3 linked regions of the Oleomonas cavernae genome follow. The protein of the gene in region 1 interacts with the protein of each later gene in a pairwise test. Links are inferred from orthologs where the notes say so. Each region holds a gene or a part of one and is shown in the gene's direction. Other genes may lie near its edges. The genes, in order: rho, hfq and nusG.

Region 1 (3,032 bases):
CGGCAGCGAGGGCATCGCCCTGGTGGTGCTGCCGATCGCCTTCGTGTCCGAACATTCGGAAACCCTGGTCGAGCTCGATATCGAATATCGCCACCTGGCCGAGACCTGTGGCGTGCCGGCATATATACGGGTGCCGGCGGTTGGTACCGAACCTGCCTTCATTGCGGGCCTTGCCCGGCTGGTCGAGACAAGGCTGGCGACGCCCGCGGAGTAGACGTGATGGATTTCATTCGTAACAACTACGATCTCATCAAGGCATTGCACATCATCGCGGTGACGACCTGGATGGCGGGCATGTTCTATCTGCCCCGGCTGTTCGTCTACCATGTCGGCAAGGCGCCCGGCTCCGATGCCTCCGAGACCTTCAAGGTTATGGAACGCCGCCTGCTCAAGGCGATCATCAACCCGTCGATGATCGTGACCTGGATCCTGGGGCTGTGCCTTGCGGTCGCGACCGAGGCTTGGGGCTCCGGCGGCTGGTTCCATGCCAAGTTTCTGCTGGTCGTCATCATGTCGGGCATTCACGGCATGCTGGTGGGCCAGGTCAGGCGCTTTGGCCGGGACGAGCGGCCGCATGGGTCACGCTTCTACCGGATCCTGAACGAGGTGCCGACGGTGCTGTTCATCGTCATCGTCCTGCTGGTGGTTCTGAAGCCGTTCTAGTTGACAGCCGGGCGGTTGCAGCGCAAGGTGCGACCGTCTGGGCATGCCGGTGGCCTTGACCTTGGCCTGTTGCGGGCATCCATCGGACCTTTCCTCCTCTTCGGACCTGATCGCGGCAACTGGCCCATCCGGTTCGGCTTTGCAGTTCCTGCAGCCGGCACCGCCCGTCCGAATCCTCCCCCCTTATCCCCGCCTCAGGCGTCGGTGAAACGCATGAATCTCCAAGAACTCAAAGAAAAATCCCCGACCGAACTCCTGGCCTATGCCGAGGAGCTCGAGGTCGAGAACGCATCGACCCTGCGCAAGCAGGACATGATGTTCGCGATCCTCAAGCAACTCGCGGACCGTGACCTGGAGATCACCGGCGGCGGGGTGCTGGAAATCCTGCAGGACGGCTTCGGCTTCCTGCGTGCGCCGGAGGCGAACTACCTGCCCGGCCCTGACGACATCTATGTCAGCCCCAGCCAGATCCGCCGCTTCGGCCTGCGCACCGGCGACACGGTGGACGGCCAGATCCGCGCGCCCAAGGATGGCGAGCGCTATTTCGCCCTGCTGAAGGTCAACACCATCAATTTCGAAGACCCAGAGGCGATCCGCCACAAGGTCCACTTCGATAACCTCACCCCGCTCTATCCCAACCAGCGCCTGAACCTCGAGCCCCATGATCCGACCATCAAGGATCGCTCGGCCCGGGTGATCGACCTGATCTCGCCCCTGGGCAAGGGCCAGCGCGCCCTGATCGTGGCGCCGCCGCGGACCGGCAAGACCGTGCTGCTGCAGAACATCGCCCATGCCATCACCGGCAACCACCCGGAAGTCTACCTGATCGTCCTGCTGATCGACGAACGGCCGGAAGAAGTGACCGACATGAGCCGTTCGGTGAAGGGCGAGGTCATCTCCTCGACCTTCGACGAGCCGGCGGTGCGTCACGTCCAGGTCGCGGAAATGGTCATCGAGAAGGCCAAGCGCCTGGTCGAGCACAAGCGCGACGTGGTCATCCTGCTCGACTCGATCACCCGCCTCGCCCGTGCCTACAACACCGTGGTGCCGTCATCGGGCAAGGTGCTGACCGGCGGTGTCGACGCCAATGCCCTGCAGCGTCCCAAGCGCTTCTTCGGTGCCGCCCGCAATATCGAGGAAGGCGGTTCGCTGACCATCATCGCCACCGCGCTGATCGATACCGGCAGCCGCATGGACGAAGTGATCTTCGAAGAGTTCAAGGGCACCGGTAACTCGGAAATCATCCTCGACCGCAAGATCTCGGACAAGCGCACCTTCCCGGCCATCGATATCACCAAGTCGGGCACCCGCAAGGAAGAGCTGCTGGTCGACAAGGGCACCCTGTCCAAGATGTGGGTCCTGCGCCGCATCCTGATGCCCATGGGCCCGGTCGACGCCATCGAGTTCCTGCTCGACAAGCTCAAGCACACCAAGACCAACGGCGAGTTCTTCGACTCGATGAACTCGTAACCGGATTGGTTGCGCTCATTCTGGCCCTCTCCGCCCTTCAGGGGGGAGAGGGTTGGGAGAGGTGAGTCGGCGGCACAAAGCGCGGTCTCGATCACACACCACCTCACCCTCCCATCGCTCTTCGAGCGACGGGCCCCTCCCTCTCCCCGCAAGCGGCGGAGAGGTGTAATCTTCGAATTCACATCGGCGGGAAGTCGTCCGGGCGGCTGAGGCGGCGGCACAGGGCGTCGAGTTCGTCCAAAGTGCGGTAGTGGATGGTGACCGCGCCGCCGGTCTCGCCCTTGTGGGCGATGGCGACGGGCAGGCCGACGGCGGCCGACAGGTCGCCTTCCAGCAGCACGGTGTCGCGATCCTTTTCCGGTGCGCCGGGCTTGCCCGGCACGGCCGCGGCCGGGGCCTTGGCCTTCTTGGCGAGGTCTTCCATCTGGCGCACGGTCAGGCCCTGTTCCACCGCCTTGGCCGCCAGGGCCACGGCATTGGGCAGGCCGATCAGGGTGCGGGCGTGACCGGCCGAGAGCCTGCCCTGGTCGACGAAGTCGCGCACCGGGGCCGGCAGGGTGAGCAGGCGCACGGTGTTGGCGATATGGCTGCGCGACTTGCCCACCAGTTGGGCGATGACATCCTGGGTCTGGCCGAATTCGTCGATCAGGCGCTGATAGCCGGCGGCTTCCTCGATCGGGGTCAGGTCGGCGCGCTGGATGTTTTCGACCAGGGCGACTTCCATCACCTCGGTATCGGTGAAGTCCTTCACCACCACCGGCACGGTGTGGAGCTGGGCGGCCTGGGCGGCGCGCCAGCGCCGTTCACCGGCGATGATCTCATAGCGCTCGCCAGGGCCCAGGCGCCTCACCAGGATGGGCTGCAGGATGCCGTGGGTCTTGACCGAGGCGACCAGTTCT
Region 2 (2,993 bases), 2.8 Mb from region 1 along the record:
CTTCGACGATCACGAGCCGATCATCTACCTGACCACCGCCCGCACGGTCGACGCGGCACCGGACGAAGCGCGGTTCCTGGCCTTCGATGCGCGCACCGGCGACAGGCTGGCGACGCCCAAGTTCACCGAGGGCGTCATGTATTTCCTGTTCCGCCTGCATGTCGACATGTTCACCGGCCTGCCCGGGGAGCTGTTCCTAGGGCTCATGGGCCTGCTGCTGGCGGCCTCGATCGTCTCCGGCGTGGTGGTCTATGGCCCGTTCATGCGCAAGCTCGAGTTCGGCACCGTGCGCAAGAGGCGCAGCACCCGGGTCAAATGGCTGGACCTGCACAACCTGCTGGGCATCGTCACGATCGTCTGGGTGATGGTGGTGGGCCTCACCGGCGTGATCAACACCCTGGCCACGCCGATCCGCGCCCTGTGGCAGATGGGCCAACTGGCCGAGATGACGGCGCCCTATGCCAATGCGCCGCCGCTGGCGCGCCTGGGCTCGGTCGATGCCGCCGTCGGCACCACCAGGGCCGCCGCGCCCGACATGGTGCCGTCCTTCGTCGCCTTCCCGGGGACGCCGTTCTCCAGCAGGCATCACTATGCCGTGTTCATGACCGGCAACACGCCGCTGACCAGCAAGCTGCTGAAGCCGGCCCTGATCGACGCCGGGACCGGCGCCCTGACCGACATGCGCGAGATGCCCTGGTACGTGCAGGCCCTGTTCATCTCGCAGCCCCTGCATTTCGGCGACTATGGCGGCCTGCCCTTGAAGATCGTCTGGGCCTTGCTCGACCTCGTGACCATCATCGTCCTGGGCAGTGGCCTCTATCTGTGGCTGGGCCGGCGGCGGACCTCGTCCATCGAATCGCGCCTGGCCGAGCTCAGCCGCTCGATGCCAGGGGCGGAGGGGCGCCCATCGTGACCGCCAGCCGCATTTTTCGCGTGCCCACCGCGATCGGCCTCGTCAGCGCGGCGGGGCTGCTCTCGGCCCTGATCGGGGATGGGGCGTTCGATGCCCTGTCTTGGGCGGCCCTGGGCCTGCCCGTCGCCCTGATCGGCTGGCACTGGACACGCTGATCGCCAGGCGCCATCGCCTCCCTTGGTGTTGTATTGCCACCGCTAACCCTATATGTGGGTGCGCGCCGCACAGGATTTCGGCCCTGTGCGGCGTTTGTTCCTTGGCCGCCGATTTTCCTTGCGATTGAAAACTTCCCCTGCGATATAATTGTGCAGTGCAGCAAAGTGTGTGTGTCGCTGCCGTGTTTATGGTCACCTCGCGCGGGTGGCCGAGGCGTCGAAAATAAAATCAGACGCAACAAGAAGAAGAAGGTTTTGCTATGTCCGAGCGCTCTCAAAATGTTCAGGACGTGTTTCTGAACTACGTCCGTAAGAACAAGACACCGGTCACCGTATTCCTGGTCAACGGCGTGAAGCTTCAGGGCGTTATCACCTGGTTCGACAATTTCTGCGTCCTGCTGCGCCGTGACGGTCATATCCAGCTTGTCTACAAGCATGCGATTTCGACGGTGATGCCGGCAGCGCCGATCCAGTTGTTCGACCCGCAAACGCCCAGCACCGAGGCCGCGCGCGACCATTGAGCGAACCGCAAAAGCCCCCGGTTCCGTCCCCGGCCCGTCCGGCCGAAGGCGGATCGGGGCGGGCGATCGTCGTTCATCCCTATCTTCGCGGCGCCCCGGCTTCCGACGAGCCGGGCGGTGCTTCCATGCGCCTGCCCGCCGCCCGCCTGGCCGAGGCGGTGGGCCTGACCGCGGCGATTTCGTTGCAGGTGGTCGATGCCATCGAGGCTTCGGTCGACCGTATCCGCCCGGCGACCTGGCTGGGCTCGGGCAAGGTCGACGAGATCAGGCTGCTGGTCGAACTCGACCCTATCGATGTCGTGGTGATGAACTGCGCGCTGTCGCCGGTGCAGCAGCGCAACCTGGAGCGCGAGCTCAAGACCAAGGTCATCGACCGCACCGGCCTGATCCTGGAGATCTTCGGCGAGCGGGCCGCCACCCGCGAGGGCCGGCTGCAGGTCGAACTGGCGCATTTGAGCTATCAGAAGGGCCGGCTGGTCCGCTCCTGGACCCACCTGGAGCGCCAGCGCGGCGGCGCCGGCTTCCTGGGTGGCCCCGGCGAGACCCAGATCGAGACCGACCGGCGCATCATCGGCGAGAAGATCGTGCGCCTGAAGCGCGAGCTGGAAGGCGTTACGCGGACGCGCGAGCTGCACCGCCGCAGCCGCCGCAAGGTACCCAACCCCATCGTGGCCCTGGTCGGTTACACCAATGCCGGCAAGTCGTCGCTGTTCAACCGCCTGACCAAGGCGGAGGTGCTGGCGGCCGACCTGCTGTTCGCGACCCTCGATCCCACCATGCGCGGGATCAGGCTGCCCAGCGGCCGGCAGATCATCCTGTCGGACACTGTGGGCTTCGTCTCGGACCTGCCGACCCATCTGGTCGCCGCCTTCCGCGCGACCCTGGAGGAGGTGCTGGAGGCCGACATCATCGTCCATGTGCGTGACGTGGCGCATCCCGAAAGCGAGGCCCAGAAGGCCGACGTGATGGCGGTGCTGGACGACCTGGGCGTCGATCAGCCCCAGGTCGACGAGCGCATGATCGAGGTCTTGAACAAGATCGACCTGCTCGGCGAGGAGGAGCGGCTGCGCCTGAGCAACCGGGCCCAGCGCATTCCCGAGGTCCTGCCTCTGTCGGCCCTGACGGGCGAGGGGACCGATCGCCTGCTGGCCCTGCTCGACGAGAAACTGGGCCGCCAGCGCGAGTTCATCGAACTGGCCGTCGACCTCGCCGACGGCGCTGCCATCGCCTGGCTCTACGCCAATGGCGAAGTCATCGCCCGTGACGATCGCGACGGCATCGCGCACTTGACCGTCGGCCTCGACCCCGCCGACCGCGGCCGTTTCGAGAAACGCCGGCAGGGCTGATCAGGCCGGCGCCATCAGGTCGAGCAGGGCCTTGACCACCGCCTCGGGGGCTTCCTGC
Region 3 (3,030 bases), 1.5 Mb from region 1 along the record:
GCCCTCGCTGGTGGTGTTCCTGAACAAGTGCGACATGGTCGACGATCCGGAACTGCTGGAACTGGTCGAGCTGGAAGTGCGCGAACTGCTCTCGTCCTACCAGTTCCCCGGCGACGACATCCCGGTGGTGAAGGGCTCGGCCCTGTGTGCGCTCAACGACTCGGACAAGAAGCTGGGTCATGACGCGATCATCGAGCTGATGGCGGCGGTCGATGCCTACATCCCGCAGCCCGAGCGCCCCAAGGACCGTCCGTTCCTGATGCCGATCGAAGACGTGTTCTCGATCTCGGGCCGCGGCACCGTGGTGACCGGGCGTATCGAGCGCGGCATCGTGAAGGTGGGCGAGGAAGTCGAGATCGTCGGCCTGAAGGACACCAAGAAGACGACGGTGACCGGCGTCGAGATGTTCCGCAAGCTGCTGGACCAGGGCGAGGCGGGCGACAACGTCGGTGCGCTGCTGCGCGGTGTCGGCCGTGACGACGTCGAGCGCGGCCAGGTCCTGGCCAAGCCGGGCTCGATCACGCCGCACACCAAGTTTAAGGCCGAGGCCTATATCCTGACGAAGGAAGAGGGCGGCCGTCATACGCCGTTCTTCACCAACTATCGTCCGCAGTTCTACTTCCGGACCACGGACGTGACCGGCGTCGTGACCCTGCCCGAGGGTGTCGAGATGGTCATGCCGGGCGACAACGTCGCCATGGAAGTCGAGCTGATCGCGCCGATCGCCATGGACGAAGGCCTGCGTTTCGCGATCCGCGAGGGCGGCCGTACCGTCGGCGCCGGCGTCGTCGCGTCCATCGTGAAGTGAGGCCGACGGCATACTGAGTTAGCCCTGCCCGGGCCGGAGGAGTGTAGCTCAATTGGTAGAGCACCGGTCTCCAAAACCGGGGGCTGGGGGTTCGAGCCCCTCCACTCCTGCCAACTTCATGATGGCGAAGCTGGCCGGGCGGGAAAAGTGAACTGGGTTAAGGGCCGGACGCGGGTGACTGCGTCCCGGCCCTGGACTCGTTGAGGGGAAAGGTGTATACCGCCGGCCCCGCCTAAGGATGAGTGAGCGCATGAGCAAGCCGAGTCCGATCGAGTTCGCGCGGCAGGTGCGCCAGGAAGTTTCCAAGGTGACCTGGCCTTCGCGGCGGGAGACCGGCGTTACGACCGTGATGGTGTTCATCATGGTGGTGGTGGCATCGCTGTTCTTCCTGGTGGCCGATATCGGCCTGTCGAAGCTGGTCGAATTTGCCCTCGGCCTGGGAGCGTAAGTCGATGGCAGCGCGTTGGTACATTGTTCATGCCTATTCCGGCTTTGAGAAGAAGGTCGCAGGCGCGATCCGCGAACAGGCCGAACAGAAGGGCATGACCGAGCAGATCACCGAGGTTCTGGTGCCGACCGAGGAAGTGGTCGAAGTGCGCCGGGGCCAGAAGATCAATGCCGAGCGGAAGTTCTTCCCCGGCTATGTTCTGGTGAAGATGGAGATGAGCGATCAGGGCTATCACCTGATCAAGAACACCGCGAAGGTGACGGGTTTCCTCGGGCCGGCCGGCAAGCCGACGCCGATTACCGAGACGGAAGCCCAGCGCATCCTGCACCAGGTGCAGGAAGGCATCGAGCGGCCCAAGTCGACGATCAGTTTCGAGATCGGCGAACAGGTGCGGGTGGCGGACGGCCCCTTCACCTCGTTCAACGGCGTGGTGGAGGATGTCGACAACGAGCGTTCGCGCTTGAAGGTCGCGGTTTCGATTTTCGGCCGGGCAACCCCGGTCGAATTGGAGTTCGCCCAGGTCGAAAAGGTCTGAGGTGGATGGCCCGGCGGCGTGCCGCCGGGTGGCGAGGGGTCGATAACGGTGCGGGGACGCACGGTGCATCGGCCGGTGAGGGAGGCCAACCCGGACAGTCCACCGGGGGCCGTACCCACAACCTCCCGGTTCAACCGGTCGGTCTCGGTGTGAGGCTGGCCAGGAGAGGGATGCGTTATGGCAAAGAAGATTGACGGTTATATCAAATTGCAGGTGCCGGCAGGCTCCGCCAACCCGTCGCCGCCGATCGGGCCGGCGCTGGGTCAGCGCGGCGTCAACATCATGGGCTTCTGCAAGGAATTCAACGCCCAGACCCAGAGCCTGGAAAAGGGCATGCCGATCCCGGTCGTGATCACGGTGTTCTCGGACAAGTCGTTCACCTTCGTGACCAAGACCCCCGGCCACCTACTTCATCAAGAAGGCGGCGGGCGTGAACAAGGGCTCGACGACTCCGGGCCGCGGCACGGTCGGTGCGATCACCAAGGCGCAGCTCCTGGAGATCGCCGCGATCAAGATCAAGGATTCCAATTCCAACGACGTCGAAGCCGTGGCGCGCCAGCTCGCCGGTTCCGCCCTGTCGATGGGCCTGCAGGTGAAGGAGTAACCCCGATGGCTGTCGCAAAGCGTCTGCGCAAGGCCCACGAGGGCATCGATCCTGCCAAGTCCTATCCGCTGACCGATGCCGTGAAGATGGTTCGCGAGCGCGCCACCGCCAAGTTCGACGAGACCATCGAGGTCGCGATGAATCTGGGCGTCGATCCGCGTCACGCCGACCAGATGGTCCGCGGCGTCGTCCTGCTGCCCAACGGCACGGGCAAGACCGTGCGCGTGGCCGTGTTCGCCAAGGGCGACAAGGCCGAGGCGGCCAAGAAGGCCGGTGCCGACATCGTCGGCGCCGACGACCTGGCCGAGAAGGTCCAGGCCGGCCAGATCGAGTTCGACCGCTGCATCGCCACCCCGACATGATGGTCGTGGTCGGCAAGCTGGGTAAGGTGCTGGGCCCGCGCGGCCTGATGCCGAACCCCAAGCTGGGCACCGTGACCGCCGATGTCGTCGGCGCCGTCAAGGCGGCCAAGGGCGGCCAGGTTGAGTTCCGCGTCGAGAAGGCCGGTGTGCTGCAGGCCGGTGTCGGCAAGGCGAGCTTCTCGCCCGAGGCGCTGGAACAGAACATCAAGGCCTTCGTCGAGGCGGTCAATCGGGCCAAGCCGACGGGCGCCAAGGGCACCTACCTCAAGAAGG

The links.
Region 2: the proteins of rho (region 1) and hfq interact in binary tests that used the Escherichia coli proteins (3 or more experiments, as listed by UniProt). The link is inferred for Oleomonas cavernae from one-to-one orthologs.
Region 3: the proteins of rho (region 1) and nusG interact in binary tests that used the Escherichia coli proteins (3 or more experiments, as listed by UniProt). The link is inferred for Oleomonas cavernae from one-to-one orthologs.

What each region holds. Positions count from the first base shown.
Region 1 is NZ_QYUK01000011.1:4,169,450-4,172,481, reverse strand. Bases 126-3,004 are described here. They hold rho (transcription termination factor Rho), read left to right. Parts: upstream 126-876; coding sequence 877-2,133; downstream 2,134-3,004. Other genes in these bases: D3874_RS23965 (ParB/RepB/Spo0J family partition protein), read right to left, coding at 2,312-3,004; hemJ (protoporphyrinogen oxidase HemJ), read left to right, coding at 220-663; hemH (ferrochelatase), read left to right, coding at 126-214. Also shown: more of hemH, read left to right, coding at 1-125; more of D3874_RS23965, read right to left, coding at 3,005-3,032. UniProt on the Escherichia coli protein: Facilitates transcription termination by a mechanism that involves Rho binding to the nascent RNA, activation of Rho's RNA-dependent ATPase activity, and release of the mRNA from the DNA template.
Region 2 is NZ_QYUK01000011.1:1,410,315-1,413,307, reverse strand. Bases 119-2,958 are described here. They hold hfq (RNA chaperone Hfq), read left to right. Parts: upstream 119-1,328; coding sequence 1,329-1,589; downstream 1,590-2,958. Other genes in these bases: D3874_RS10455 (alpha/beta fold hydrolase), read right to left, coding at 2,936-2,958; hflX (GTPase HflX), read left to right, coding at 1,655-2,935; D3874_RS29235 (hypothetical protein), read left to right, coding at 910-1,068; D3874_RS10475 (PepSY-associated TM helix domain-containing protein), read left to right, coding at 119-913. Outside these bases: more of D3874_RS10475, read left to right, coding at 1-118; more of D3874_RS10455, read right to left, coding at 2,959-2,993. UniProt on the Escherichia coli protein: RNA chaperone that binds small regulatory RNA (sRNAs) and mRNAs to facilitate mRNA translational regulation in response to envelope stress, environmental stress and changes in metabolite concentrations.
Region 3 is NZ_QYUK01000011.1:2,636,053-2,639,082, reverse strand. What follows is about bases 149-3,025. They hold nusG (transcription termination/antitermination protein NusG), read left to right. Parts: upstream 149-1,260; coding sequence 1,261-1,791; downstream 1,792-3,025. Other genes in these bases: secE (preprotein translocase subunit SecE), read left to right, coding at 1,059-1,256; tuf (elongation factor Tu), read left to right, coding at 149-808. Outside these bases: more of tuf, read left to right, coding at 1-148. UniProt on the Escherichia coli protein: Part of the processive rRNA transcription and antitermination complex (rrnTAC). The complex forms an RNA-chaperone ring around the RNA exit tunnel of RNA polymerase (RNAP).